DNA from 2 places in the Bacillus sp. FJAT-42376 genome. Region 2 is predicted to be linked to the other one. Evidence: riboswitches for the same ligand, from Rfam matches in the RefSeq annotation. Region 2 holds a riboswitch; the other holds the start of a gene.

Region 1 (15,691 bases), 1.7 Mb from region 2:
ACATATACGGATAAGAGGAGCGGATCAAAGAATGGAAACAAGAATGCTTGGTTCTTTAGAGGTTTCAGCAATTGGTCTTGGCTGCATGGGGATGTCCGAGTTTTACGGAAAAACAGATCGCACCGAATCCATCGAAACCATTCAGCTCAGCTTTCGATTGGGACAGAACTTCTTTGATACAGCAAACATATACGGAAATGGCGCAAATGAAGAATTGGTCGGGGAAGCACTGAAACCATTCAGGAAAAATGCTGTATTGGCTACTAAATTCGGAATTGTCCGGGATGAGAACGGACGTCCCGGAGGTGTAAATGGCCGTCCTGAGCACGTAAAAAAATCAGTGGAAGAAAGCTTAAAACGGCTTCAAACCGATTATATTGATCTTTACTATCTCCATCGGGCTGATCCGGATGTGCCGATAGAAGAAACAGTCGGCGCTATGGCAGAGCTTGTTAAGGAAGGAAAAGTCCTTCATCTCGGTCTGTCAGAGGTTTCAGCAAGTACCCTGCGGCGCGCATCTTCTGTTCATCCCATCGCAGCTCTGCAATCTGAGTACTCTCTCTGGAGCCGGGATGTAGAAAAAACGGTTCCTGCCGCCCGCGAATTGGGGACAGGCATTGTTGCCTACAGTCCTCTCGGAAGAGGATTTTTAACAGGACAAATTAAACGCTTTGAAGATTTTGCAGAAGACGACTTCCGGCGCTTCCTTCCCCGGTTCCAGGGGAAGAATTTCATAAGAAATCTTGAGCTTGCAGAAGAAGTCCGTCAGCTGGCTGAAAAGAAAAACTCAAAATCCTCCCAAATTGCACTGGCATGGCTTCTTCATCAGGGAAATGATATCGTGCCGATTCCAGGAACAAAGAGAAAAACGTATGCAAAAGAAAATATTGATGCGGAAAAGATTATGCTGACACATGAAGAACTTCAATCTCTGGAGACTATTGCGGAAAGAACAGCAGGCGAACGGTACGATGAACGGGGAATGAGATCAACAAATCGATAAAGAATGTAAGAGGCTGTGATAAGCAGCCTCTATTTTTCCTTTAAATGAAGGATTTCAGCTATTCCATGTCTAAGTTTCACAGGAGAATGGAGGAATGAATATGACTGGATCCTTAATTGAACGTCTCGGAATCCATCACCCTATCATCCAGGCACCAATGGCGGGGGGAATTACAGAAGCCGGGCTCGTACTGGCCGTGTCGCGAACCGGCTGCCTTGGTTCAATCGGGGCCGGGTACATGCCGCCGGAAGAGCTCTCCGCCCTAATTTTAGAAGTAAAAAAAAGAACGGATCTTCCTTATTCTGTCAACCTGTTTATTCCCGAGCAAACAAATGCATCTCCAAGCGAAGTCCAAAATGCGTTTGAGGCACTCCGCCCCCTTAGTGAAGAACTTGATGTCCAGGAAAATCCTCCTTTATCCACTGAACAGACAAACTTTTTTGAAGAGCAGCTCGAAATCATTTTGCGGGAGAAGGTCCCTGTTTGTTCATTTACGTTCGGGATGCCTTCAAAGGAAGCGGTTCACGATTTAAAAAAGAATGGAACTTTTATCATTGGAACCGCTACTTCTGTGATGGAGGCGATTCTTCTCGAAGAACAGGGAATGGATGCAATTGTTGCTCAAGGCAGTGAAGCAGGCGGACATAGAGGGACATTTTCCGGTCCTCCCATTCATCACATGGTAGGGCTGATGTCCCTTGTTCCGCAAATTTGTGATTTTGTCCGGGTCCCGGTGATTGCAGCAGGCGGAATTATGGAAGCAAGAGGATATCGGGCTGCATTGAGCCTTGGCGCTCAAGGGGTTCAAATGGGAACAGCATTTCTGACAACATACGAAAGCAGCGCACATCCTGCATACAAAGAAGCCGTTCTAAACGCACGGGAGGATCAGGTCGTCGTCACTAAAGCATTCTCCGGAAAAGAAGCCCGCGGTATTAAAAATCAGTTCATTTACGAAATGGAAAATGAAACAAGAATCCTACCGTATCCTCTGCAAAATGAAGCAACAAAAAAAATCCGGAAAGCTGCCTTAGAACAAAACGACGCAGAATTCATGTCTTTATGGTGCGGTCAAAGCCCGCGGCTCAGCAGGAGTCAATCCGTACAAGAACTGATCCAATCCATTTTAAACGAATCCAGGGAGGTGACTACATGAACATCGTATTCATAAAAGCGGAGGAAACCGTTCCGCTCCGTCAAAAGGTTCTTAGACCGGGCCAGCCAGTCCGCGAATGCCGCTATGAGGCGGACGAAAAAGAAAACACTTTTCACCTCGGGTGCTATATCGGTGAAACACTCATCAGCATCGCTTCCTTTTACGAGGAGGCTTTCCCTCTTTTAACCGGTTCTTCCCAGTACCGATTAAGAGGAATGGCAACCCTTCCTGAATACCGGAGCATGAAAGCAGGCAGTTCACTTCTTCAAAAAGCGGAGGAAGTACTCTCCGGAAGAAATGCAGATTTATGGTGGTGCAATGCACGGACAACGGTAGAAGAGTACTATCAGAAGCAGGGACTGCAAAAAATCGGCAATGTGTTTGAATTAGAAGGAATTGGACCTCATCAAGTGATGTATAAAAGATTAAAAGGGGCTGTCTGAAAAGTCTCACTTACCAAAAAAGGGAGACGCATTCAAAGCGTGTCCCTTTTTACATTTGCCGTTTAATCCAGATTGATTGAAGCAAAAGAGCGACACTCCTGCGGGACCGGCGTAACAGGTGAGACCCCTCCACGAATGCTTTCTGGACAGCTTCTTTTTTTACTCTATTTCAAAACTCAAATGTTTTGTACAGTTATAAAGACCGCACGACCATTTTGTGTCCTCTAGAATAAGATGAGTAATGGAAGTGTTTTTTAAAGCCTCCAATTCCTCCTCTGCTGGAACAAGCGCCTGCAGCAAATGCCTGATGAAAGAACCGTGGGAAACCACTAAAATATTTTTTTCAGGATGCTTTTCCACAAGATCCTCTGCGAACTCAAGGCCTCTCTTCACTACATCTTCGGAGCGTTCTCTGCCTAAGTCAAGATCTCTCCAGCCAATCCCCCATTTTTCCAGCCGCTCTGCCTCTGTCGTTCCTTCAATCCGCCCTCCGCCTGTTTCGCGGATTCTGTCATCTGTAATAATCTCTAATCCGCCCAGTTTTTCACTGATAAACTCGGCCGTTTGTTTTGCACGCATTAAAGGACTTGAGTATAAAAGGTCCCATTTTTCTTCTTTTAGCCTGTCGGCAAGCATCTCCGCTTCTTTCAGACCTTTTGCATGAAGCGGTATATCAGAGCTTCCCTGTGCTCTTCCTTCCATGTTCCATTCCGTTATTCCATGTCTGATGATCCCAAGCTTCGTCATCGTTCCACTTCCATTCTCCGTTCATTTTTATAATTATAGCTTATTCCATATGCCCGGCATGTACAAGTCTATGTTGACACCATTTATCCGTCATGATACGATTGTAAAACCAAGTAATTTTATAGGATTAATAAATTTATCAAGAGTGAACGAGAGAACTGGCTCTATGACTTCACAGCAACCTCCGATTGGAAAGGTGCTCCCACCAGCAAAGCAAATCTGCTTTGGACGATAAGAAATGGTTTTGCAAACTTTCTTAGCCGCCCGTGCAGAGAAGGTTTTTTTATTTGTCTGTTTACTTATAAAAGGAGGAACGTGCTTATGAAAGAATTGAAACGGGTCATGTCAGGTGCTCAATCATTTTCCATCTCCGGAAGCTCTGAACAAGGTATTCTCTTATGCCACGGCTTCAATGGAACTCCGCAAAGCATGGAGTCGCTGGGAGAAAAATTTGCATCCTTTGGATATTCTGTATATGCTCCGAGACTTTCCGGCCACGGCACCTGCCCGACTGAAATGGAGAGTTGCACGGCGATGGATTGGTATCGTTCTTTGGAAACAGCTTATTCACGCATGAAAAGCCGCTTTTCTAAAGTCTTTGTCGTCGGGCAATCCATGGGAGGAAGTCTTACCTTGAAGCTTGCAGGCAAATTCAGGGAAATGGATGGAATTGCTCTTATAAATGCCGCTCTTGAAGTTCCGGCCTATCAGCATATTACGGAGCAGTCAGGCTTTATAACGGAAGGAAAACCGGATATAAAAGATCAGACAGCAGAAGAAATCACATATAACACGGTTCCGCTGAAAGCCATTTCTGAATTAAAAACGGCCATGAACGAAGCGAAAGCAAAATTAAAGGAGGTCAGCTGTCCTGCCATCGTTTTTTATTCCCCGGAAGACCATGTCGTGCCGGCTGTGTGTTCCCACCAAATCTACCAGATGATTCCCTCATACAGAAAAATGCTGGTTCCTTTGCCGAATTCCTACCATGTAGCATCCATGGATTATGACCAGGATTTAATCGTACGGGAGACCATTCGGTTTTTTTCCAAACAAAAAGAAGCCCATCCAGTTGAAAGGAAGAGCTTCGAGGCATCTTTTTAAGCGGCATGAAAATATTGTTTAAGCAGTTTTGCCTGAACAAGTCTTCTTCTGACCGAAATACCGATCCAGCTGGCAAGTGCAGCTTTAATCAAGCCGACTGCTATAAACGGCCAGACCCCGGCTGCCAGCGCTTGAGTCCAAGAAAGACCGAGGACAATTTTCAGCCAGACCGTTCCAAACCCCAGTGTTACAATCATTCCAATGACATTTGCCAAAAGAGCCCAGGGAAGTGAGAATTTTGTTTTCTCAAGCACGAATCCTGTTATAAATGCCGCGGCAATAAAGCCAATAATATACCCTCCTGTAGGACCCGCCAAAATATGCAGACCGCCTTTGGCCTCCGCAAAAACCGGAAGGCCTGCAGCACCAAGTCCTGCATAAACGATCATAGCCAGTGCACCATACCTGCTCCCTAAAATGGTCGCGGCTATTCCAACCGCTAGTGTCTGTCCGCTGATTGGAACAATTGGAAGGGGAATTTCAATCTGGGCAAATACAGCCGTAATCGCCGCAAACATCCCGCACAAAATCAGCATTCTTAGTTTATTCCTTTGATTCTCCATCACTTGGCCCCCTTTATGTTAACAAACTTTTATTAAATGTTAACATAAGGAGGTAATTTCTGTAACTATTTTTTTACAAGATATAAGTGCCGCCCATCCAGTGTTTTTCTCTCGGTTCCTTCTGATGTTTTTCACAAAAAGAAACAGCATGGATTCCTGTCCGCAGCCCGTCCTTGGCTGGTACAAAAGCGAGCGTTTGATTACCAAGAGGGATTTTAGCCCCTTTTCCTGCAAATACCGGCTCCTCCAGTCCAAGCCACTTCGCCCAATGAGCTGCCTCCCTGGAAGGATTGTCCGAAAGATAGACTACCTCTGTTATTCCTTTTACCTCATTTGGATGTGGAGCAAGAGCGCCTGTACGAATTAAATCTTCTTTTCGTTCTTCATCAGGACTTCCCCATTCAATGAAAAATGGCAGGGGAAACTCGGAGTCCGGATGTTCAGCAAAGAGCATCCTCCATGAAAGGACCGATCCGTCACTCCTTTTCCGGCTTCCCGCAAAAGGTTTTTTCACCGTAAGTCCGGAAGCCTTCAGCTTCTCTGCCACGTCATCCATTTCCTCTGTATGGATGGCAAGCTGAACAAGTCCTTCCTGTTTCATGTCCATACAAAGCCGAATGAGCGGATTATCCGAATTCCCGGCTTTTTCCTCATCTTCTATTGCTAAAAACTCAATATAATCCAAACCAAAATAGCATAGACTGTTTGCTGTTCCCCAATTTTCATGGCTGCCGCCAGCCACTGTATGAAAGCCGAGCATTTGAAAAGCAGCCCCTGCCTCCTTAGCAGGCTGTTTGACAAAATGGACAACATGATCAAGCTTCATCCCTCATCCCTCCCCTGATAGTTTCATAGTAGAGGGACTGAAAGGAAATAACAAGAAAAGCGGCTAGTCCTGATAGGGCTTTATCTCTCCCTCCTTCTCTTCTTCAGTCAGCAGGTGCCAGGCATTTTTACCCCGGAGTTCACTTCCCCATTTGTCTTTTAGGAGGCTGACTGTCATCCATATAAAAAGGATCGCAGCTATCATAACCGCTAATTGGAGCATCGGATCCCTCCTTTTTGTATCAATGTATGGGAAGAGAATACGGTTTATACCCGTTCGAACGCTCTGCCTTATGTATAAAAATTCATCAAAACCTAAGAACTTCTGTATTTACCGAATGAAGAGTTAGATCATTAGAAAGCTTCAATTAAATTATAAACTCATATCAAAATAGTTAAATTTAATTATCTGAAAATACATATTTATAAATGAAATTGTATATTTTTCTTTCTTTTTCTTTCTATTTTGTGATAATCTTTTGCTGTAAGGTTTTTTTGGAAGATTATAAGAGAGGAAGGGGAAATATGTACAAAAAAAGTGTAACCATTTTGCTGGCACTGATGCTATCCATTTCATTCGCATTAGTACCGGCGCAGGCTGTTTCGAATACCGCCGCTGTCAAAACCGGTGATTCAGGCGTTCTTACAGCTAGTCAGTCCCTTATTTCAATGACAGAGGAAAGAGAGATTGATGTTACAGCCGATCTTGGCTATTCAGCGGATCTCACCAAGCTTGAATGGACTTTCGGAGGCAAGCCCCTTGACCAATGGAAGCAATGGGACCCTAAAACAAAAACCTACTCAGGCGCTCCTTACATTACGTTTTCAAAAAAGCCCGCCTACATAGAAGGAACAACAAAGATAAAAGCGAAGCTGAAATTCAGTCTCCTTTACGGAACGGATGACGTCTCTCCACGAAGTCTTCGAACTCTATATCCTGCCTTAATCGGAAACTACAGCTTGGCCGTTAAAGATCCTGACAAAGGCCAAACAGCAAGCACTCCATTTAAATTAAATGTGTATGATGAGTATCTGAAATGGGAAGAAATCAAGCCGGCCATCGATAAAATCAGCAAGGAAGCGATTAACGGCCGCTATGTATCCTATCAAACTCTTGGAAATTCCTCTGAAGGAAGACCGATGCATTTTATGGTTCTTGCCAAAGATAAAGCATCTGTTGATCAGTACTTAAATCAAATTGCGCAGCAAAAGCTCGAAAACCCGGCGGATATAAAGAAAAAAAGCGCAAACGGGAAGCTTAAAAATTACAAAGTTCCTGTATGGATCAACAATATTCATCCCGATGAATCTCCTGGTGTGGACGCCATCGTTGAGCTGTACCGGATTTTTGCAACAGAAAAAAACAAATCCTTTAAAACATCTGATAATCAGAACCGTGAAAAGGAAGTCAATCTGAACATTGATAAAGCCCTTGATAATGTTATTTTTCTTTTCAATTTCACTCAAAATCCCGATGGACGGGTATACAACACCCGCCAGAATGCAAACGGATTCGATTTAAACCGGGATAACACCTATCAGACTCAAATTGAAACACAGAATCTGGCAAAAGGTCTCTCGAAATGGCTGCCGGTTTCCCTGCTCGATTTCCACGGGTTTTATGATGAATTTGTCATCGAACCGTGCACTCCTCCCCATAATCAAAACTATGAATATGATTTGCTGATGGATGGAATGGTGGAACAGGCTGAACAAATGGGAAAAGCAGGGGTCGCCAATACGAAATATGACAGCTACCTGATTCCGCTGAAGGACTGGCCGAATAAGTTTGATGATGCTACGCCTTCCTACACGTCCACCTACTCTATGTTCCATGGAGCGATGGGCCATACCGTGGAAATCCCTGATTTGAATGCAGAATCCTATAAAGCACTTGTCAACGCGGGATTGGGTGCAGCTAAATACGTTGCCGAACATAAACAGGAACTGTTTAACAACCAGCTTGACGTCTATGAGCGCGGAGTACTTGGAGAAGACGACCGGGCAGTAGACAAATGGTTCGTGAATCCGGCTGGAGATGAGATCGGCCGGGACCGGAAAGGGAACAGCAATTTCTTCCCTGATTATTACGTCATTCCAGTGGATAAAAAGCTTCAAAAAAATGTGTTAGAAGCACACAAAATGGCGGACTATCTCATTCGCAATGGGATTAAGGTGAGCAAATCGACCAAAACCGTACGAGCCGGCAAGCAAACGTATCCGAAAGGCTCTTATGTAGTAGATATGAAACAGGCAAAACGCGGGTTCGTTAACGCGGTCCTCTATGACGGTGAAGATTTATCCGAATGGGAAGAAATGTATGCGGAAGTCATCAACAACTTCCACGATCTAAGAGGCTTTACACGCATGGAGGTCCGGGCTGAGAATGCCTTCGCAAAGGGCTTGCAGCCGGTCAAAAAAGTGACTGCGCCTAAGACGGAAGCAAAAGGACATTCCGATTATTATGTACTTAAAAACTCGAGCAATGAAGCCGTCAAAGCTGTCAATAAACTCCTTCAAATGAAACAGCCTGTCCATCAGCTTACAGCCGGAGGGAATGGGTATGCGGCAGGCGATTATGTCATTTCCCGCAGAAACCTGGAATTCGTTAAAAACAGCTATTACCTGGATGTTGCGCCTTACAGCAAAAAAGGAAAAACAATCAAAATGAAGCAGCCCAAAGTATTCAGTACAGGATCAAGCGCTTCGAAATTCGTGCTGAAAGAATTAGGCTTTGCTTTTGCTGCAAGCGAGAGCGAGGCGGACGTAGTAATTGACGATGCCGGAACTGCAAACAAAACGCTTATCCAAACCGGCAAGCCATATATCGGAATCGGCAGCAGCTCGCTGAATTTCGCTGAAAAAGAAAACCTTCTTCCGGGATTTGACTATTCAACTACAACCGGCTCCCGCGCATCACACGAAGGACTGTTATGGACAGACGTGACAGCCGGTCAGATGATCACAAGCGGATATGGGAAGAAAGAGAAATTGTATATTGCAACAGGATCCTACATGAAGGCTGTGCCGAAGGATGCTGTCATTCTTGCCAAAGTCGCGAATCAAAAGGATTTCTTTGTTAGCGGATGGTGGCCGAAGCATGAAGCAATAAAGGGGCAAACCATTGCGTTCACGAAAGGTAATATCACTTTATTTGCAAATGATCTAACCAATAAAGCCCACCCGCAGTACAGCTATCGGCTACTGGCAAATTCAATTTTTGCAGCGGGGAAATAATAAAAAACCAAACAAACAGCTTCGGCTGTTTGGTTTTTTATTTTGGCTGTTTAATGATGGGGCGGGGTGGTCTGGCGATGCATGACCAGCCTTGCTTTAACACATCAGGGATCCCTATCAGAGGCTTTAGCAAGGCTGTCAAGGAGAAGCACCAGAGCTTTATGGCGTTAGAGAAAGACGGGACTGGCACGGTGCCAGTCCCAGTATGCTTCACCGGGGCCGGAGACCGGCAGTCACAGCGCCTTGTGCGCCAGCAGTTTAACATTTCAATGCCGGAGTAATCAAGAAAAGCTCCGGCACCGGGGTTTAGCCGTCTGGACAGGTAGAATAAAAACCCCCTTTAACAGGGGGTTTTCTAATTAAAACACTAAATTCAAAAGCAAATACATGATTCCCGCCAGCAGAGCTGATATCGGAAGTGTGATCACCCAGGTAATGATCATCGTTTTAGCCGTGCCCCACTTCACGCCTTTTACGCGGTGTGATGATCCAACCCCTAAAATAGAGGAAGAAATTACGTGGGTTGTACTGACAGGGAGATGGATGAGTGTCGCTCCAAAAATGATGGCTGCAGATGTTACGTCAGCCGCTACCCCGTTAACAGGACGGATTTTCATGATCTTTCCGCCGACGGTCTTGATGATTTTCCAGCCGCCGACTGAGGTTCCGATCCCCATGGCTGCAGCACAGGATAATTGGACCCAGAAAGGAATTTCGCTCGGATCCGTGTGAAAACCATTGGCAATCAAAGCAAGTGTAATGATTCCCATCGCTTTTTGAGCATCATTCGTTCCGTGAGAGTATGCCTGAAGGGCAGCAGTTGCAATTTGAATCTTCCGGAAACGATTGTTTGTTTTAGAAAGCTGATGATTTTTTCTGAAAACGACTTTAAAGATACTGTATATGATATATCCGATTACAAATGCAAGAATCGGAGAAAGAATAAGTCCTTCGATAATTTTAATAAAACCGGCCCAGTTCAGAGCGCTAAAGCCTGAAGCTGCAATAACCGCTCCTGCGATGGATCCGATCAGAGCATGTGAAGAACTGCTCGGAATTCCGTAGTACCAGGTAATAAGATTCCATGCAATGGCTGCAATTAATGCTGCCAGAATAACGACCGATCCATTTTGAAGGGTGAACGGGTCAACGATATCTTTTGTTATCGTTTTGGCTACCCCAGAGAAGGTCAAGGCCCCGACAAAATTCATGACCGCAGCCAGAATAATCGCGTGGCGCGGCTTTAACGCTTTTGTCGAAACGGAGGTTGCAATAGCATTTGCCGTATCGTGAAATCCGTTTATAAAATCAAACGCCAAGGCTCCAATAACAATCAGTATGGTGATAATCAGCATTGTTTCCATAATGTGCGGTCCGCCCTTACGCGTTTTTCATGATGATGGTTTCAAGTGTGTTCGCAACGCCCTGGCAGCTGTCAGCGACTTCTTCGAGTGTTTCAAAAATTTCTTTATGCTGAATGATTTTAATTGGATTTTCTTTTTCCACTGCAAATAAATTCTTTACAGACGTACGAAGCAGATTATCGCAATTGGACTCGATTTCTTTTATGCGGATTGAACGTTCGCGCACAAGATCGAGCTTGCGTTCAGATAATAAATCAATGGCAACGGAAATTTCAATGACTGCTTCATTAAGCAGGGCCACAAACTTTCTCATATGGTCTGTAGGCTGTGTGACAGAGTACATTTCAAATAGAGCGGCTGCCTGTTCCAAGCCGTCAATTACATCATCAAGGATCATCGCAAGCTGCAGAATATCTTCACGCTCAATCGGTGTGATGAATGCCTGGTTTAATTCTTTAATGATGTTATGAACCAGGGTATCCCCTTTATTTTCATATTCCTTTACCGTTTCAAAGAATTCTTTCAGATCATGGGCATTCGAAATTTTATATGTGACGAAATATTCGGAAGCCACTTTAATGTTATCCGCAATTTCAATCAGCATATCTGAAAACTTGTCCTTCTTTTTTGAGAAAACCATTCTTTATCCCTCCATGGAGCCTATTATTTTTATCTCTTTTTTTTTGCATCCTTAGGCATTATATAAAAATTTGTCGAATCACGAAACAGATGCACACTAACATTTACAAACTTGTAATATAAACCTTCTGACAGCTTTAACATTCATTGGGTATAATTAAATTTTTTATTCCGCTTTTTGAGAAAAAGTGACCAAAAACCCCGCTCCAGTATCAGGAAGCGGGGTTTTTGGACTATTCTTTTACAGATCCGGATGTTAAGCCGGAAACGATTCTGCGCTGGAACAAAAGAACAAGGATGACAAGCGGGACGGTGACCACCACTGTTGCAGCCGAAATCTCTCCCCAGGGAATGGTAAACTGGCCCTGGAAGAGCGCGATTCCAACCGGAACCGTTTTATATGCCACATCCGTATTAATGGTTAAGGCAAACAGGAATTCATTCCACGCTGCGATGAACACCAGGATGGCGGTTGTAAATAATCCTGGGGCCGCAAGCGGGAAGATGACTCTCCAGAAGGTTTGCATAATTGTAGCCCCGTCCATTCTTGCTGCTTCTTCAAGCTCAAATGGAATTTTCCTGAAGAAGGTGACTAGGAGCCAGATTGATAACGGCAGCGCAATGGTCGTATAGGGAATGATTAATCCCAAATACGAATTTGTCAGCCCAAGATTTTTCAAGATAATGTAAATAGGCGAAATGGTCGCAATCTGCGGAAACATGGTGACAGACAAAACGAGACCGAGAATGACTGTCTTTCCTTTAAACTGCAGACGTGCAATCGCGTAGGCAGCAAATGACGCGACAAACACCGTATACAGGGTGGTGCTGAGCGATACGATAAAACTATTTTTTAAATAGGTCAAGAACGGATAATCCACAAAGACCGAAACATAGTTCTTAAAGGTCGGATTGTCTGTGATCGGAGTAAAGGCCTTTTCTCCAAACAGCTCGGTCGCCGGCTTAATGGATGCGAGCAGGATCCATAAAAACGGAAACATGACGACAAAAACAAAGATAGCTAGAAATATGTAGAAAAGGATACCCGGTTTTTTATTCATCTGCTTCTCCCTCCTACTTCCCTGGTCCGTCGTTTAGTAAATCTCTTCCTAGGAAACGAATGAAAATCATTGAAATAATCGCAACACATATAAATACGATTACGGAAAGCGCGGAACCCGTTCCGAAGTTCTGCTGATTAAACATATACTTATACGCCAGCAGGGAAATGGTTTCTGTTGAGTTCGCCGGTCCGCCGCCGGTTAGAACGAAAATCAAGTCAAATACACGGAATGCATCAAGAGTCCGGAACAACAGGGCAACAAGAAGGCTCGACTTCAGGAGCGGAAGGGTAATGCTCGTAAACTGCTTCCATTTTGTCGCTCCATCGATTGATGCTGCTTCATATAAGGAGCCGGGGATCGTCTGCAGGCCGGCAAGCAAGAGAAGCGCCATATAAGGAGTCGTTTTCCATACATCTGTAAAGATGACAGAGAACATAGCGCCTGTATCCGTTGTTAGCAAATAGGCCATTTTGTTTACGATTCCCACTTCTTCAAACATTTTGGCGATGACACCATTTTGTCCGTCATAAAGGAATTTCCACATAAGGGCTGACACTGCGGTTGGAATGGCCCATGGAATCAGAATCGTAGCCCGGATAAGGCCTCTTCCAAAGAATGCTTTGTTGATCAAAAGGGCAATGGCCAGTCCAATAACGAGTTCAAACCCTACCGATACTAAGGTAAATACTAGCGTGTTGCTGAGAGCTTTCCACATTCTCGCGTCAGTCAGCTGATCAGAGTAATGTTTGAATCCAATGAAGTTCGGCTGGCGAATGACATCCTTCAATCCGTCCGCAAGGCCTGTAATTTTCTTTTCATCCTTAAGCTCCAGTTTTTTTAGCGTTGTCTCGGCTTCTGAAGCTTTGCTGCTTATTTCTTGAGCGAGCTTTTTATCTATCTTCACAACAGCTGTTCCTTCGTCTACTTTTTCGAAGTTAAGCAGTTTGTCATTGACGATGTCATAATTGGCTTTAACATCAGGATTATCCTGAAGCTGTTTGTCCAGGGATTCTAAATCTTCTTTAATAGCCGTCAGCTCGGCTTGAGGATTTTCTTTTATTTCATTATCAATCCCGCTGATCAGGAATGGGTAATTGTCCAAATATCTGGAGAGATCGATTTCATAGCCTAAATGAGTTTCCGATTTTGAAGGATCACTGAGTTTCAGGTCAAACATACTGAAATAAAATGATTGCAATACAGGCCAGATCGCAATGACTAGAATGAGAATCAAAGACGGCGCTATTAGTGAGTAGGCCATGAGCCGTTCGGGATTCTTTTTCTTTTTGGGCTTCGCATCTTTCGGTACATGGGCAGAAGTCGACGTTTTCGTTTCCATTTTCTCACTCCCTTAATTTAAATCAGGCGGCCGCATAGCCATGAAAAGGCGCCCGGCCCTTTGAAAGGGCCAGTGCGCTCTCAAATATGCAATGAACTTATTTGATTTGAGCTTTCATTTCTTTTTCCATTTCCTGAACCGCTTCTTCAACTGTCATAGAGCCGGCGATTGCTTTGGAAACATTGATTTGAATGATTTCAGAAATTTCCTGATAGTTTGCAGCAACCGGACGAGGCACGGCAGCCATCAGACCTTCCTGGAAGTTTTTATCTGCAAATGTTGGATTGGCTTCAAGGACTTCTTTGTCTTCAAATAGTTTGTTGATGGTTGGCGCATGTCCGCCATGGATCGCATCGATTTTCTGTCCTTCTTCACCTGCCATAAATTTAAGGAATTCCCATGCTTCTTTCGGATGCTCCGTATTTTTATTGATTCCAGCCTGCCAGCCTCCAAGTGTAGCTGCAGAACCTTTATCTCCGGCAGGAAGCGGAGCAATCGCTACTTTTCCTGCAACTTTTGATTTTTCCTTGTCATTGGCACTCGCGAATTCATAAGGCCAGTTGCGAAGGAAAGCCGTCTGTCCTTCAATAAATGCCTGATCTGATTCAATTTCAGTGAATGTCGTAACATTCTCCGGTACGAATCCGGATTTCGCTACCTCGACCATTTTCTTAAGACCTTTGATGGTTTCAGGGCTGTTTACCACGACTTCATTCTTCTCATTGATAAATTTACCGCCATAAGCAGCAACAAACTCGATAGCGTTGCACACAAGTCCTTCATATTGCTTTGCCTGCATAACGTAACCGAATTTCGTTCCGCCCTGGCCTTTTTTCGCATTTGCCTGTTTGATCAAGTCATCCCACGTTTTAGGGACTTCATCTTCTTTCACTAAGTCCGTACGGTAGAATAGAAGGCCGGCATCAACGAATTTCGGAAGAGCCCATTGCTTTCCGTTAAATTGGGAAGCTGCCAGTGCCCCCTCGTTGTACTCGCTCAAGTCTACCTTGTCCTGCTGAATATAGCGGTCAAGCGGAAGGACGTAATCTGCCTGTGCAAATTCAGCAGGCCATACAACGTCCATATCGAATACATCAATTTCAGTAGAGTTTGCATTGAATGCGGTTACATACGCATCATGCTGAGCTCCTGTATCGGCTGGCATTTCACGGAATTCAACATCAATGTTCGGGTATTTTTCTTCAAAGGCTTTTACCATTTCAGATGTACCCTTTGTTACATCCTTACCGCGGGCGTATGTAAGGGTTACCTTTTCACCCTTGCTGCCTTCTTTTTCCTTGGAATCTGTGTCGCCGGAAGACTGGTTAGAAGAACAACCGGCCAGCGCTAAAGATAGAGATAGAGCGGTAACAGCTGCAAAACGCGTCTTTTTCATTTTCATGATCCATTCCCCTTTGGTTTTATTGTTTTTGTAAACCCTTACATTATTGCGCATTCAAGTAGAAAATCGTTCTATGATTTCCAGTTTCAAAGGCTCCTTGGGCATGGCGGGTGCATGCTCTTCAGAGAGAACAAGGTTAAGCATAAGTTTCATTGCCCGTTCACCGATCTCATGAGCCGGCTGACGGATTGTTGTCAGCTGAGGAAGCGTCATTTCAGCGATTGGCTGGTCATCAAATCCGATGACGGCGAGATCGTCCGGTATGTTTAACCCGATATGCCTTGCTTCATAAACGATTCCGGCAGCTACCTGGTCGCTGCCTGTAAAAATAGCGGTGGGACGGTCCTTCATCGCTGCAATCCGTCTCAAAACTTCTTTTCCATCATGATAATCCGCCGCAATCCGGAATGCATACTCTTCTGTTACCCGCAGTCCCGCTTCCTTCATGGCCAGTTTATAGCCTGCCTCCCTTGCTTTTGAAATAAAGCTCCGGAAGCGCCCCTGGCAAAAAGCGATTTTTTTGTGGCCTTTGTCAATCAGGTGCCTTGTTCCTATGTACCCTCCATACACCTGATCGAGGCGGACATTCGGCGTGTTTGATGCGTGATCATACTCATTGCACATCACGACAGGCCCGTATGACATATAATCCTGCACAATCTTCGAGTCGTTCTCAATAGAAGTAAGAATGATTCCATCTACCTGTTTGGATTTTACTAAGTTAAAAAACTGTCTTTCTGTGTTTCTGTCATACCTGGTCTGGCACACGAGCAAACGGAAACCATTTTCAGTAGCGACTGTATCA
Region 2 (15,691 bases):
GTTCTCTGCTCAATTCCTTTTGCGATCAGCCCTAAATCCCGCTTTACATCCGGATCGGAGCTTCCTCTGCCAACAAGCAGAACCCGCGCATCTTCATGAGCGGGAAGAGGCCTCATTCCCTCGAGAACCGCCTCCGCCATTTCCCCCTGAACTCCAATCGGATCGCCATAAGAGACGGAAACGGAAGGATGTTCCTTCATCACGCTTTCCAGCTCCTCCGGTATGTCACTCTTAGCATGAGCGGCTGTCAGCAGCAGGACCGGTATAACAGCAATCGAGTCTGCGCCTTTGGCAACGCACGTTTCAAATCCTGTTTTTATATCCGGTTCTGCGAGCTCCAGAAAACAGATTTCCTGAATCGGGGCATCCACTGATCGTTTAGATTTTGAAATAAACTCAAGTGCTTCTTCACGGGCTTTCTTAACACGGCTTCCATGGCATATATATAATACAGCCTTTTTCATCTACAGCGCCTCGCTTACTTCTGAAGGTACACAATCTTCATTAAACCACTTCAGCTGCTCCCGGTACTTTACTACCTCTCCGATAATAATCATACTGGGGTTTGTCACGCCGTTTCGTTCAACAGCCTTATGAATATCCGCAAGCGTCCCTGTGACCGTTTTCTGATCACGGACTGTCCCCCAGTGAATGACAGCAGCCGGAGTGGCTGCCGGTTTTCCGTGTAATAAAAGCTGCTCCTGTATGTAAGGAAGCTGGCTGATCCCCATGTATATGGCAAGGGTATCCACACCTTTAGCCAGGCTTTTCCAGCGGCCGCTGTCATCGTCCCCTTCTTTGCGGTGGCCTGTAACAAAGGCAACACTTCCGCTTGCCTCTCGGTGAGTGACAGGAATTCCCGCATAAGCCGCCGCCGCAATCCCGGATGTAATGCCGGGCACCACTTCGAATTCGATGCCATTTTGGACAAGAGCTTCCGCCTCTTCACCGCCGCGGCCGAACACAAATGGATCCCCGCCTTTCAGCCGTGTCACGACATGTCCTTTTTTGGCATATTTCACAAGAAACCGGTTAATGGTATCCTGTTTCATCGTATGATAATCAGGGAGCTTTCCGCAGTATATGAGGTCAGCCCCTTCTTTAGCATGTTCTAGCAATTCTTTATTCACGAGCCGGTCATAAAGGATTGTATCGGCCTCCTGGATGCATTTCAGCCCTTTTACTGTAATTAAATCCGGGTCTCCGGGGCCCGCTCCCACGAGGTAAACCTTTGACATCATCATCCCTCCCTTGAATTATTATACATGACAAGGGGCTGCTTTTCCTTAGATGGAACCAACCTTATGAATCTTTTCCTTTTATCAGCTTCCGCTCTTTTAAATAATGAAGGATCTGCCCGGCGCATTCGGCCGGATTATATTCTCCGCTGTTCAAAACAACTTCCGGATGATCAGGTGTTTCATAAGGAGAATCGATTCCTGTAAAACCTTTAATTTCACCGTTTCTCGCCTTCTTATATAAGCCTTTCGGATCTCTCGCTTCGCATTGGTCTAATGGGCAATCGGCAAAAACCTCAATGAATTCATCCGCATCAAGAAGCTCTCTGACCTGGCTCCGGTCCTCTTTAAACGGGGAGATAAATGCTGTAATGACCACACTTCCGGCATCGGTAAACAGCTTGGCTACCTCTCCGATTCTCCGGATGTTCTCGCGGCGGTCATCATCTGAAAAACCGAGGTCCCCATTTAAGCCGTGGCGGACGTTATCCCCATCCAGTACATAGACCTGAACCCCATCTTTATAAAGCTGATAAGCCAATTCATTGGCAATGGTCGATTTACCGGATCCGGAAAGCCCTGTCAGCCACACGACGAAGCTGTGATGGCCATTCCGTTCTCTTCTTTCTTGCTTTGTAATGGACTGCTCATGCCATGTCACGTTCGAAGACCTTGTCATCTTACTTCCTCCGTTTCTGCCTGTTTTTCTTTCATGCCCTCAATCAGCACCTTGATGACTTCCGGTCTGCTGAATGTGCTCGGAGGAACCTCTCCTTTCCGAAGCATCTGCCTCACCTTCGTACCGGATAATATAACCCTGTATTCCGCATCATGCGGACACGATTTTGTCGTAGCCATCCCTTCGCATTTGCTGCAGTAAAAGCTGTGTTCAAACCGGAGAGGGGTGATGCCAATCTCTTCTGGTGCAAATTCGTCAAAAATATACTGTGCATCATACGTTCCATAATAATCTCCTACGCCCGCATGATCACGGCCGACGATAAAATGGGTGCAGCCATAATTTTTCCGTACGATCGCATGAAAAATCGCTTCTCTTGGACCTGCATACCTCATAGCCGCAGGAAAAACGCCAAGAAACACCCTGTCCTTTGGATAATATTCATCTAAAAGCACTCCATAGCTTTTCATCCGGATCGCAGCTGAAATATCATCCGATTTTGTCTCACCGACAAGGGGGTTCAAAAACAGTCCGTCTACCGTTTCAAGAGCGGTTTTCTGAATGTATTCATGTGCCCGGTGAACCGGGTTCCGCGTCTGGAATCCGACGATTGTTTTCCAGCCTTTTTGGGCAAATGCGGATCGTGTTTCAGAAGGATCAAAGTAATGTTCTGGAAAATCCGGAACCGTTCTTTTTGTGAGTGTCACGGCTCCGCTTACATAGAGGTCTCCTCTGGAAAAGAGTTTTTGAACACCCGGGTGATTCCGGTCCGCTGTTCTGTAGACATGAATTGCCTCTTTTTCTTTGTCCGGCTTGTAGATTTCGCCAATCTCGATAAAGCCGTAGTCTGTCCCGCCGTAAACCAGCTTGGCTTTATCCCCCGATTTAAGTGATGAGGCCTGCCCATTCGAGATGGGAAGAGTGACCGGTATCGACCAAACCGTTCCATCAGACAGTCTCATCTTTTCAACAACACTCTGATACTCTTTTTCTGATAAAAATCCGCTAAGCGGGCTGTAGCCTCCGATGGCAATGAGCTCAAGGTCACTCAATGCCATCGCATCGATTTCTATCGATTTCTCCATTCCTTCAAGGCTTTTCCCAAGATCAATACGCTGAATCAGTTTTCCTCCATGCGGTGCTAAACTCATTTTCATTCCTCCTATTTCAATTAAATTACTTGGTCTGACAGCTAAATTCCTCCGCCGTTTTCATGGACAGAGCGTTTTTCTTTTTGAATCGCCTTCATCAATGACAGCACTCCAAGTGTAGCCGCCATAACAGCAATCACTGAAAAAGTAGAATAAAAGTCAGATTGAATGAACACTTTGACCAAAACATATGAAATGGCAAGGCTGACGAGCGGAGAGACAATCCACACCTTGACGATCTTTTTTACAATTCCCCTTTGAAAAACAATCGCTCCGCTTTTAGCAGCCCCTGCAGACATAATCGAAGTGGATGTCACTTGGGTAAGAGGGACAGGCAGTCCAAACAGCGAGCTTAAAATGACAAGAAGAGCTCCGGTACTTGAAATGACAATGCCCTCTGTTTTAGATAAGTTCGTAATTTTCTTCCCGTTCGTCTCAAGCACACGGCCTCCAAGCAAAATGGCTCCTGCCGCCACGAAAAGACCGCCCATCCATACTCCTTGATTCACAGTGATCACACTGGCCGCAACCAGAGGCCCCACTGCATTGGCCACATTATTCATTCCTGCGGAAAAAGCCTCAAAAAAGCCCGCTGCAATTAAAAGGTAGATTAATAGCTTTCCGCGCTTTGTTTCGAGCTTAGAAAAGAGAGGCTTTGCCGCTTTGCACAAGAAGTAAGTAATCAGGAAGGCCACAATAGGGATCAGGACCCAAAACATCATGATGACCAGAATCGATTGGATATACAGAGCATGAAACGCAACCCCTACTCCGATAACCGCCCCAACTGTTACTTCACTGGTGGACAGCGGAATCCCCATCAAATTAGCCATAAATAGCGAGATGGCAGCCGATCCGATAATGACAAGCACAATGTCGATTGAAATCAATGACTTTGGAATAATCCCGGAACTGATTGTTTTAACAACTTCTCCCCCGCCAAGGACCGCTCCAAGAATGACCCCGATTCCGCAAAGAATAAGAGCGGCCACCTTCCGGTTAATGGCACCCGATCCGTAAGCTACACCCATAGACGCAGCTGCCCCGCTTGCCCCTATATTCATAGCGAAAAACAAACTGAGCAATACTGCAGCAGCCTCAAGCATCCAGCCGCCTCACCCGTGCAGTCCGCATTCTGTCTTCTGCGTGCCGTTCCATCGTCCCGATCTCGCATCATTCACATCGATGGCAGGCTGGGTGCAAGGCTCGCATCCGATGCTTGGATACCCTTGATCATGAAGAACGTTATAATCCAAATCATTTTTGTGGGCAAATCTCCAGACGTCTTTCCATGTCCAGTGGATGAGCGGGCAAATCTTAATGTTTTTAAATTTGTCATCTTTATTTAAGAACTGAGTATCTTTTCTCGAAGGGGACTGCTCTCTTCTCAGTCCCGAAATCCACGCTTTTTCTCCGCTCATCACTTCTCTGAGCGGGAGAACTTTGCGGATTCTGCAGCATTCGTTCGGATTCGTTTTCCAAAGCTCATCCCCATATTCAGCGGCCTGCTCTGCTACCGTGAGAGACGGTTTTTTCAACAGAATATTCAAATCCGGATAACGGGCTTTTACCCGTTCGATCAGGTCATATGTTTCTTTAAAATGAAGCTCGGTGTCCAGAAAAACGATTCGTGCATCTTTTTTTACTCTTGAAATGAGTTCAATGAGAACGATTCCTTCTATCCCGAAGCTGCATGCATAAACCAGCTCTTCCTCATAATGAGCATAAGCCCACTTTAAAACATTCAGCGCTTCTGTCACTTTGTCCTCATCTTCAAATTCCGGAGCTGAATCCGTCCAATTTTCAAATGTCAGCATGGGTCTCCACCTCTCCTATATGCTATCAGCACAAAAAGGCGGGAATAGCTGCAGCACGAAACAAACGTGTGCAAGCTGTCCCCGCCTCTAGTTTGTCTAGTCAGCGCTACGGCCATTTTTATTTCAGGCGTACTTTTTCATTTTTCTCAAGCTGAATGATCTTCCCATCCTGGACAACCAGGGTGATGGAACCATACCTCATCGCTTGAAGCATTTCCTTTAATGTTCCGATTACTTCATCCAGCTGATCTTGCTCCCCCACGGACAGCCCCTCCCAATCCAAAAATAAAAAGTCTTCCATTTAGAAAGACTTGTGAGGTGTATTCCCCTTATCTCCCAAAATGGTCCCCATTTTGCTGGATTTAGCACCTTGCTTTATGCAGGTTGCCGGGTTTCACAGGGCCAGGTCCCTCCACCTCTCTTGATAAGTATATGTGTCATTGATTTCAAATTTTAGCACAATTCGAACGATTGTCAACCCGAGTTAACGGGTAGGTTTTATAAAATTTCATCAAAACCGCATATTTTCGCCCTTTACTAGGATTTAGATTTTTTTTTGAAGATGATATACAATTAAATGAAGAGGTGGCGTACATTGAAAAAAATCATGGTTTCCTGGAGCGGAGGAAAAGACAGTACACTCATGCTTGCAAAGCTTTTACAAGACCCTGAATATGAAGTGTCCGGTTTATTCACCTCCATTAATAAGGAGGCGGGACTGGTCCCTTTTCATGGCATCCCGGTCCATTTGCTTGCAGAACAGGCTGCAAGCCTGAATTTGCCCATTGATTTTATCCCCCTTCCTCCAGCACCCTCTAATAAGGAATATGAGGATAGCATGGGAGACTTTCTAAAATCCATGAAAGAAAATCGCGCAGAGGCCGCAGCATTCGGCGACATATTTCTTGAAGACATCAAATATTTTAGAGAAGAGCTTGTATCCAAATATAGCGTGAAGGCTGTTTTTCCGCTTTGGGGAGAAGAAACTGAAGCTCTTGCCTCACATTTTATCCGGAATGGGTTTAAAGCCATCATCAGCGGAATAGATGAATCCAAAGTCCCTTTTTCCCAATTAGGCCGGCTTTATAACGATTCTTTTTTGAAAAGTGTTCACACAGGCACTGACCCATGCGGAGAAAACGGAGAATTTCATACCTTTGTATATGGAGGTCCGATTTTCAAACATGACATTCCTTTTGTTTTCCGCAAACCGGACCAGTCCAGTTCATCCTTTTCTTCACTTGAATTTTTAAAGGAGCCGGTGACATGATCAGTAAAGCGTTTTTTGCCTTAGTGGGCTTCATCCTATCTGCCTTAGGATTTTCTTATGCTTTCGCAGCTCCTTTGAGCAGACAATCCCTGCAGGAATTGAAAATAACCGCAAGCGGCGGGCTGCGGTTATTCTCAGCTGCCGGATTGTGGTATTGGAACCTTCTTGAAAAGAAGCTTCCGGAACGTCAGCTTGCCTATTGGTTTCATGCGAGTTTTTTCTTCATTGGCGTCTCAGGATTCACCCTATCCGTTCTCATCTGGTTCTTATGAACAAGCAGGGAGATTCATATAAAGACCGGTTTTTTAGAACCTGACTGGCTGCGTGAAGCCCCTTTATCTATTTCAATAATTCTATTAGATGTAGACATTCTTAGCCCTGTTCAGCATCCTTCCAAAGAACCATTGGATATAATTCCAGCGCCGTTATCCGGAAAGGCAAACTCGAACACCTCCCCGTAAACGGACTTTTCCGCGCTGGAAATCACATAGCTCATCGACTTTCCCCTGTCATCACACCCTATTCACTTACCTGGAAAATTCCTCTCTCCAGCTTAAAGATGAGGGTTCTTTTCTCCACAGTTTCAGCTTATTTATATCGTCTTTTTCAATTCGTTTTTCCCGCTCTGCGATTTGAATAAGGGTTGAATAATCGGTCAGTGTCCGATAGGAAATCCGTTCCTTGCTGAAGTTTTGATCGGCTTGATCAAACTCATATGTGAAAATGGCAGCGACCCCCAGCACATCCGCTCCAGCAGCTCTTAATGCCTGGACCGTATGGATGGAGCTTCCGCCAGTTGAAATCAGATCTTCAATCACGACAGCACGGTCGCCTTCTCCTGCTAAGCCTTCAATCATATTTCCTTTCCCGTGCCCTTTTGCACTTCCCCGCACGTAGCACATTGGCAATCCGAGGATATCACTCACAAGCGCCGCATGAGCGATCCCCGCTGTTGCTGTTCCAGCAATCAAAGTTGCATCCGGATAGCTTGACTGGATTAGACGGGCGAGCCCTTTTGCAATGCCGCTTCGAATCTCAGGATAAGATAATGTTAGCCGATTATCGCAATAAATGGGAGAGAGCATACCGCTCGACCATGTAAAGGGATCATTCGGTTTCAGGGTGACTGCACCGATTTCAAGTAAGGATGCTGCAATTTGTTCTTTCATCTATGTACTTCCTCCCAGTTTTTTTGCATTTGCTGATAGGCTTTCAGCGGGTCTTCCTTCTCCGTGATGCTGCGGCCCGCCACGATATGCGTCACGCGTTCCGCTCTCGCTTTTTCAGGTGTGGCGATTCGGCTCTGATCTCCTGCTGCATCACCGGCAAGCCGGATTCCCGGGGTGACGGTGATGAACTCTCCGCCAAAAGCAGCCTTGACCCGGTTTGATTCCCATACACTGCATACAATTCCATCCAGTCCGGCCCGTTTCACATTCCCTGCATAGTGCATGACCGTTTCATCCATCTCCCTGGTAATCAGAAGCTCATGATGAAGCATTTCATCCGATGTACTTGTCAGCTGAGTGACACCGATTAAACGCGGACGTTTGAAGCCAGCGGGCGTACCTGCTTCCAGTCCCTCAACGGCCGCTTCCATCATCGCTCTGCCACCGGCCGCATGAACATTGATCAAATCCGGCTGAAGTGAAGCGAGTACCTTCATGGCCTTGTTCACTGTATTCGGGATATCATGAAGCTTCAAATCAAGGAACACCTCATGTCCCTCTGATTTCAGCCATTCAACGATGGCAGGACCCTCTTTATAAAAAAGCTCCATTCCCGTCTTTACAAACAGTTTTTGCCGGCCCATTTTTTTCAAAAAGGCCGCTGTTTCAGCTTTGCTGCTAAAATCAAGCGCGATGATAATCGGGTTTGCGGACATCCTCATGACTCCTTCCTATACACTCCCGGATATGGCTGAATCCATACTGTTTCAGAACGCCTGGCAGAGCATCAATGATTTCAGAACAGATGAACGGATTCACGAAGTTTGCCGTTCCGACCGCTACCGCACTCGCACCCGCATAAAGGAACTCCAGCACATCCTCAGCACTTTGAACGCCTCCCATCCCAATGATGGGGATTGAAACCGCCCTGCTGACTTCATGAATCATACGGATGGCAACCGGCTTAATAGCAGGACCGGACAGCCCCCCTGTTTTATTCGCGAGAACCGGTCTGCCCGTCTTAAGATCAAGGCGCATCCCGAGGAGCGTATTAATCATCGTCAAACCGTCTGCCCCTGCCTGCTCTGCAGCAATCGCAATCTCTGTAATGCTCGTGACATTTGGAGATAATTTAACGTAAACCGGTACACTGGAAACGTGTTTGACCGCCTTCGTCAAATCGGCTGCCATACGGGGATCTGTCCCAAATGCAATACCGCCTGTTTTCACATTGGGGCATGAAATGTTCAGCTCAAGAGCCGCAACATTGGGGGCTTTGCTGATCTGTTCAGCAACCTCGACGTAATCTTCTACACTCGAGCCTGCCACATTCGCAATGACTGGTACATGAAAGGATGCGAGCCTTGGAAGTTCGTCTTCTATGACACTCGAAAGACCCGGGTTCTGCAGGCCGATTGCGTTCAGCATGCCGCCTGGCGTTTCAGCCACACGGGGTGTTTCATTTCCAAACCTTGCTTCAGGAGTCGCAGCCTTGATCATAACGGCTCCAAGCTTGCTTATGTCATAAAGATTTGAAAACTCTTTTCCGAAGCCAAAGCAGCCGGAAGCAGGCATCACTGGATTTTTCAGTTCTAAACCCGGCAGTGTGATATTCAGCATGAAAGCACCACCTCTCCCGCTCTAAACACAGGACCGTCACTGCAAACCTTTTTATAGGCTTTCTCATCACCGGGTACATGGCAGACACAGGCAAAACAGGCGCCGATCCCGCAGCCCATCCGTTCTTCAAGGGACAGGTACACTTCTTTATCGGAGTACAGATTTTCAAGCGCCTTCAGCATGGGTGTGGGACCGCATGCATACAGACGGTCAAACGAGAGGCCATGCTCGCGGATGGCATCTGTGACGAAGCCCCTTACTCCAAAACTTCCATCAGCGGTTGAAAAATACGTTTCGCCCAATCTGGCAAACTCTGCTTCGTAAAACACCGCCTCTTTGTTTTCAAACCCCAGCACATGTACAGGCTCTGCTCCAAGGTTTTTCAGCTGATGCGAAAGTTCATAGAGAGGCGGTACCCCGATCCCTCCGCCGGCAAGAAGCACTTTCTTCCCCTTAACAGATTCGTCTGCTGGAAATCCATTGCCAAGTGGACCGATGAGATCCACCCGCTCACCTTCATTTCTTCTGGAGAGAAGGGCTGTCCCTTCTCCCCCTCTCCGGTAAATGAGCGTCAGTGTTTTGTCAGCACGGTCAATCCGCGCAATGCTGATTGGCCTTCTCAGAAGAGGAATGGCTGTTTCAGAAACCTTTACATGCACAAACTGCCCTGGCGCTTCCATTTGTTCCGTTAATTCACCTTGGAGCACGAGCTCAAAAATGTCCTTGGCGATTTCCTCATGCGAAACAACAAGCATCTCTTCTTTTCCGATCATGAATGGACAGCCTCCCGTTTGGAGTTCAGCTCCTGCATCGCTTCTGTAGAAAAACTCATCGACTCCAAGACTCTTAAAATCGCTCTTGCTGTATCCAGAGATGTGAGGCATGGCACTCCGTTTTCAACCGATTCCCGGCGGATTTTGAACCCGTCTCTTGCAGGCTGTTTCCCTCTCGTAAGCGTATTGATCACAAACTGGGCCTCCCCATTGCGGATCACATCCAGCAGGTTTGGCTGATCACTGATTTTATTGACCACTTTTGCAGGAATTCCGAATTCCTTCAAATAATCTGCTGTACCGCTTGTCGCAAGAATCTGGTAGCCGATCCGGTAAAATCGTCTGGCGATCTCAAGCCCGTCTGTTTTATCTTTATCTGCGACCGTGAGCAGCACCGATCCGTATTTATGAATCTGGATGCCTGAAGCAACCAGACCTTTATAAAGAGCTTTTTCAAGTGTCGCATCTTTTCCCATCACTTCACCGGTTGATTTCATTTCAGGGCCCAGTGTAATATCGACCATTCTCAGCTTGGCAAAGGAGAACACCGGAACCTTAACGTACACACCGCTTTTTTCTTCTATAAGACCCGTTTCATATCCCATATCCTTCAATTTTTGCCCAAGTACGACCTTCGCAGCGAGGTTCGCCATCGGAACACCGGTTATTTTGCTGAGGAATGGAACCGTGCGGCTTGATCTTGGATTGACTTCCAGTACAAAAACATCGTTGTTGTACAGTACAAACTGAATGTTCAGGAGCCCGGATATATTCAGCCCTTTTGCTAGAGCAATCGTATACTCCATAATTTTATTTTTGCATTCTTCCGATAGCGTCTGCGGAGGATATACGGCAATGGAATCTCCGGAATGGACGCCGGCTCTTTCAATATGCTCCATGATTCCCGGGATTACGACCGTTTCTCCGTCTGCGATCGCGTCCACTTCGATCTCTTTGCCGGTTAAATACTTATCAATCAGAACCGGGTGCGCAGGGTTCACCTTCACCGCATTTTCCATGTAATGAAGCAGTTCTTCCTCCCGGTAGACGATTTCCATCGCTCTTCCTCCAAGCACATAGGAAGGCCGGACAAGGACTGGATACCCGATGTCTTTTGCAATCACTGCGGCTTCCCTTGAGGAAACAGCTGTCTTTCCAAGCGGCTGAGGGATTCCCAAAGCCTGAAGCGTCCTTTCGAATTTGTCCCGGTTTTCTGCCCGGTCCAAATCCTCGAGGGATGTACCGAGAATTTTTACTCCTCTGGCAGCAAGCTCATCTGCCAGGTTAATCGCTGTCTGGCCGCCAAACTGAACGACGACCCCAATCGGCTTCTCAAGTTCGATAACGTGCATGACATCTTCAGCCGTCAGCGGCTCAAAGTAAAGCTTATCCGAGATGCTGAAATCGGTAGAGACGGTTTCCGGATTATTGTTAATGATAATGGCCTCATACCCGGCTTCCTTAATGGCCCAGACAGAATGGACCGTCGCATAGTCAAACTCGACACCCTGTCCAATCCGGATCGGACCCGATCCAAGAACAAGGACACTTTCTCTTGCGGTAACAGCGGATTCGTTTTCTTCTTCATACGTTCCGTAAAAATAAGGGGTGGATGACTCGAATTCTGCCGCACATGTATCGACCATTTTATACACCGGCATTAAGCCTGATTGTTTCCTGAACTCATAGATTTCCCTTTCCTGCGATGACCAGAGCTCAGCGACTGCCTGGTCCGAAAACCCTGCTTTTTTTGCTTCATGGAGAACTCCCAGATCAAACGGATGGCTGGCAATCCGCTTTTCAAGCCCGATGATGCCGGTGAGCTTATTAAGGAAGAACAAATCGATTTGGCTCCATTCATGAAGGGTTTCAGCTGAAATCCCCCTCCGGATGGCCTCTGCCAGGAAAAAGAGACGCTCATCTCCTGCTCTGCGGATTCGTTTTTCAATATGGAGATCGTCAAGTTGTGCCGCTCTTTTTAAATCAAGGTGATGCACATCCGCTTCAAGGGAGCGGACTGCTTTCAGAAGGGATTCTTCAAACGTTCTTCCAATCGCCATAACCTCCCCCGTCGCCTTCATTTGAGTGCCGAGCCAGCGGTTCGCTGATTCAAATTTATCAAAAGGCCAGCGGGGTATTTTCGTCACAATGTAATCAAGTGCCGGCTCAAAGCATGCATACGTTTTGCCCGTGACCGGATTCATCATTTCATCCAGCGTCAGTCCGACGGCGATTTTTGCTGCCAGTTTGGCAATCGGATAGCCTGTTGCTTTCGATGCAAGAGCGGAAGAGCGGCTCACCCTTGGATTCACTTCAATAATATAGTATTGGAAACTCTCAGGATCAATGGCCAGCTGTACATTGCAGCCTCCTTCAATCCCGAGGGCTCTGATAATTTTAAGGGATACATTTCTCAAAAGCTGATACTCACGGTCACTGAGCGTTTGGGAGGGTGCCACGACGATGCTGTCTCCGGTATGGATACCGACCGGATCGAAGTTCTCCATATTGCAGACGACAATGGCGTGGTCTCCGCTGTCTCTCATTACTTCATATTCAATTTCCTTGAAGCCTGCGATGCTTTTTTCCAAAAGACATTGTGTCACCGGACTTGCTTTTAAGCCGTAAGCAACAATTTCGGCCAGTTCTTCCTCATTGCTGCATATTCCCCCGCCTGTTCCTCCGAGGGTAAATGCCGGACGAACAATGATCGGGTAGCCAATTTGTGCGGCAAAAGCAAAAGCTTCTTCGACAGTACGGATAATCTCACTATCCGGTACCGGCTCATTCAGCTCATTCATCAGTCTGCGGAACAAATCACGGTCTTCAGCCTTCTGAATGGCTTCAAGACTCGTTCCGAGTATTTCCACACCGCACTCTTCCAGCACACCGGACTCTGCAAGCTCCACAGCAAGGTTCAGTCCCGTTTGTCCTCCGAGAGTAGGCACAAGTGCATCCGGCCTTTCTTTGCGGATGATGTTGCTGACAAATTCAGCTGTAAGCGGTTCGATGTATACCTGATCTGCAATTTCGGTGTCTGTCATAATGGTTGCCGGATTGGAGTTGACCAGAACCACTTCATAGCCTTCTTCTTTTAAAGCAATGCACGCCTGTGTGCCTGCATAGTCAAATTCTGCTGCCTGTCCAATGACAATCGGTCCAGATCCGATCACTAATATTTTTTTGATGTCTACGCGTTTTGGCATAGTCTGCTCCCGCCCTTTCCTGCTGTTTCAATGATGTCCATGAATTGGTCAAACAAGCCATTTGCATCCTCAGGTCCCGGGGATGCTTCCGGGTGATACTGAACGGTAAAGGCCGCCTCATGATCATGTTTTAAGCCTTCAATGGTCCGGTCGTTTAACGCGATATGGGTAACCGTTAAATGGGTTTGCGCAAGCGTTCCTTCTTTTACTGTATAGCCGTGATTTTGTGAGGTGATGGCTACTTTGCCTGTCTGCAAATCCTTCACTGGATGATTGGATCCACGATGCCCGAATTTCATTTTTTCTGTATCCGCTCCGCAGGCAAGAGCAAAAAGCTGGTGGCCGAGGCATATTCCGAAGAGAGGCACTTTGCCCAGCACGCCTTTGATCATCTCAATGCCTTCCGGAACATCCTTTGGATCTCCGGGACCGTTCGAAAGCATGATGCCATCCGGGTTTAATTGAAGAATTTCATCGGCTGTAGTGTTAAATGGGACAACCACCACATCACAATGCCTTTTATTGAGCTCTCTGAGAATTCCGTGCTTCATTCCGAAATCAACAAGCACGACTCTTCTTCCTCTTCCAGGACTTGCATAAGGCGTTTTGGCGGATACCCTCTCCACCTGATTGACTGGGAGACGAACGGCTCTTAATTTTTCTAAAATGGCATTTGGATCAGCCTCTCCTGAACAGATCGCCCCTTTCAGCGTCCCGTGGCTCCGAATGATTCTAGTCAGTTTTCTCGTATCAATGCCGGCAAGTCCCGGAATGTTTTTCATTTTCAAATACTCATCCAGCGAATATTCACTTCTCCAGTTGGAAGGGTGTACGGCATGTTCTTTGACAATGAGTCCTCCGGTAAACGGTGTAATCGTTTCAAAATCATCCCGGTTGATCCCGTAATTCCCGATCAGAGGGTAGGTCAGCGTGACGATTTGCCCGCAGTAGGAAGGATCTGAGAGGATCTCCTGGTAGCCGGTCATTCCCGTGTTAAAAACAATTTCTCCGATTGATTCCCGGTCACTTCCAAACCCTGTTCCGTTAAATACAGTTCCGTCCTCAAGCACAAGCATTCGTTTCATGCACGAACTCCCCTTTCATCAAATACAATCTTTCCTTCTGCCATCGTAAGGATCGGCCATCCTGTACAGCTCCAGCCTGCGAATGGTGTGTTTTTCCCTTTAGATACAAATTCTTGCGGATCGATTTTCTTTTCTTCTGACAGATTAAGAACGACAAGATCTGCGGGCGCTCCCTCTTTAAGAGTCCCATATGGCAATCCGAATATTTCTGCAGGCTTGACTGTCAGCCAGTTCAGAAGCTGTTCAAGGGTTGCCTTTCCTGTTTTCACGAGATGTGTGTAAAGAAGCGGGAAAGCCGTTTCCAGCCCTGTAATGCCAAAAGGCGCAAGCTTCATTCCTTCTGCTTTTTCTTCGGCTGTATGCGGAGCATGGTCTGTCGCAATGAAGTCAATTGTTCCATCCAGAAGCCCTTCGATTAAAGCTTCTCGGTCTTCTTTTCCCCTGAGAGGCGGATTCATCTTAAAGTTTGGATCCAGACCCGGAATGTCCTCATCGCAGAGGATTAAATGATGGGGAGTCACTTCTGCTGTCACGTTAATTCCGGCGCGTTTTGCATCCCGCACAGCCCGAACGGATTCCTTCGTGCTGATATGGCACACATGATAATGACACCCTGCAGCTTCAGCGAGCAAAATATCTCTTGCAATATGTACAGATTCACAAACGGATGGAATGCCGTTCAGAAAATGTTTCTCAGAAAAAGCTCCTTCGTGAACAGATCCTTTATTAATCAGTGAGTTATCTTCGCAGTGTGCGACAATACTCAAACCGGCTGCTGCGGCTTCCTTCATTGCCAGAAGCATCATTCCGGCTTCCTGAACACCTACCCCATCATCAGTAAGGGCAAAAGCACCTGCTTCTTTTAACTCTGCAAAGTTGGTTCGTTTTTTTCCGGCCTGCCGTTCCGTAATGGATGCATAAGGGAGCACTCTTACAGCAGCGTCTGTGCGGATTTTCTCCATCAGCCAGTTCATCTGCTCTTTATGATCGGGAACAGGTCTTGTATTCGGCATAGCCGCAATGGTTGTGAAGCCGCCTTTCGCTGCTGCAAGAGTTCCTGTTTTAATCGTCTCTTTGTGCTCTCCGCCGGGCTCTCTTAAGTGGACGTGGACGTCAACAAAGCCGGCTGATACAACCTTGCCGGATGCATCAATTATTTCAGCGCTGTCCCTTTGAATGGAATCGGCGATTTCGGCAATCCTTCCCTCTTCCACCAGCACATCCTGTATATGAAATCGTCCCTCGCTATTCAGCACGTTTGCCTGTTTAAGTATGTAAGACATGATGATCCTCTCCTTTATTCAGCATTTTCGATTCAAGCGCTCTGGCAAGAACGGCCATTCTGATATACACACCGTTTTCCATCTGTTTGAAAATCCTGGAGCGGCTGCACTCCACCAGGCTGCTTTCGATCTCCACTCCCCTGTTAATAGGGGCAGGATGCATAATGATGGCACCTTGCTTCATCGCTGCTTCCCGCTCAGGCGTTAAGCCGAACTGCTCCAGATAGGAGCTTGTTTTCTGCTCGTTTCCGGTATGCCTTTCATGCTGGATCCGAAGCAGCATGACGACATCTGACTTCCTTATTGCTTCATCTGTACGAACATACTCTCCATAGGGGTTCAGGGGATCCTGCCACTCATCGGGACCGGAGAACAGAACCTCAGCCCCAAGCCTTGAAAG

The links. A riboswitch is a leader RNA that binds a small molecule or an ion and turns the genes downstream of it on or off. The one in region 2 is predicted to bind S-adenosylmethionine.
Region 1: linked by a shared signal. The riboswitch ahead of CEF21_RS20050 (alpha/beta hydrolase) and the one ahead of CEF21_RS11260 (YezD family protein) in region 2 are both predicted to bind S-adenosylmethionine.

Annotation. Positions count from the first base shown of each region.
Region 1 covers NZ_CP033906.1:3,978,451-3,994,141, forward strand. The annotation lists gene CEF21_RS20030 (aldo/keto reductase) at 32-1,003, shown strand; gene CEF21_RS20035 (NAD(P)H-dependent flavin oxidoreductase) at 1,098-2,159, shown strand; gene CEF21_RS20040 (GNAT family N-acetyltransferase) at 2,156-2,602, shown strand; gene CEF21_RS20045 (histidine phosphatase family protein) at 2,762-3,349, opposite strand; SAM riboswitch class I at 3,483-3,587, shown strand; gene CEF21_RS20050 (alpha/beta hydrolase) at 3,671-4,453, shown strand; gene CEF21_RS20055 (biotin transporter BioY) at 4,450-5,016, opposite strand; gene CEF21_RS20060 (VOC family protein) at 5,090-5,842, opposite strand; gene CEF21_RS21440 (hypothetical protein) at 5,906-6,064, opposite strand; gene CEF21_RS20065 (M14 family metallopeptidase) at 6,367-9,078, shown strand; gene CEF21_RS20070 (inorganic phosphate transporter) at 9,438-10,442, opposite strand; gene CEF21_RS20075 (DUF47 domain-containing protein) at 10,459-11,082, opposite strand; gene CEF21_RS20080 (carbohydrate ABC transporter permease) at 11,315-12,142, opposite strand; gene CEF21_RS20085 (carbohydrate ABC transporter permease) at 12,156-13,484, opposite strand; gene CEF21_RS20090 (ABC transporter substrate-binding protein) at 13,582-14,886, opposite strand; gene CEF21_RS20095 (LacI family DNA-binding transcriptional regulator) at 14,941-15,691, opposite strand, start outside.
Region 2 covers NZ_CP033906.1:2,231,708-2,247,398, reverse strand. The annotation lists gene CEF21_RS11290 (sirohydrochlorin chelatase) at 1-464, opposite strand, end outside; gene cobA (uroporphyrinogen-III C-methyltransferase) at 465-1,241, opposite strand; gene cysC (adenylyl-sulfate kinase) at 1,303-1,917, opposite strand; gene sat (sulfate adenylyltransferase) at 1,914-3,068, opposite strand; gene CEF21_RS11270 (sulfate permease) at 3,110-4,174, opposite strand; gene CEF21_RS11265 (phosphoadenylyl-sulfate reductase) at 4,184-4,885, opposite strand; gene CEF21_RS11260 (YezD family protein) at 5,004-5,147, opposite strand; SAM riboswitch class I at 5,212-5,316, opposite strand; gene CEF21_RS11255 (adenine nucleotide alpha hydrolase) at 5,481-6,155, shown strand; gene CEF21_RS11250 (hypothetical protein) at 6,152-6,427, shown strand; gene pyrE (orotate phosphoribosyltransferase) at 6,683-7,324, opposite strand; gene pyrF (orotidine-5'-phosphate decarboxylase) at 7,321-8,040, opposite strand; gene CEF21_RS11235 (dihydroorotate dehydrogenase) at 8,009-8,944, opposite strand; gene CEF21_RS11230 (dihydroorotate dehydrogenase electron transfer subunit) at 8,938-9,717, opposite strand; gene carB (carbamoyl-phosphate synthase large subunit) at 9,714-12,923, opposite strand; gene CEF21_RS11220 (carbamoyl phosphate synthase small subunit) at 12,908-14,008, opposite strand; gene CEF21_RS11215 (dihydroorotase) at 14,005-15,291, opposite strand; gene CEF21_RS11210 (aspartate carbamoyltransferase catalytic subunit) at 15,275-15,691, opposite strand, start outside.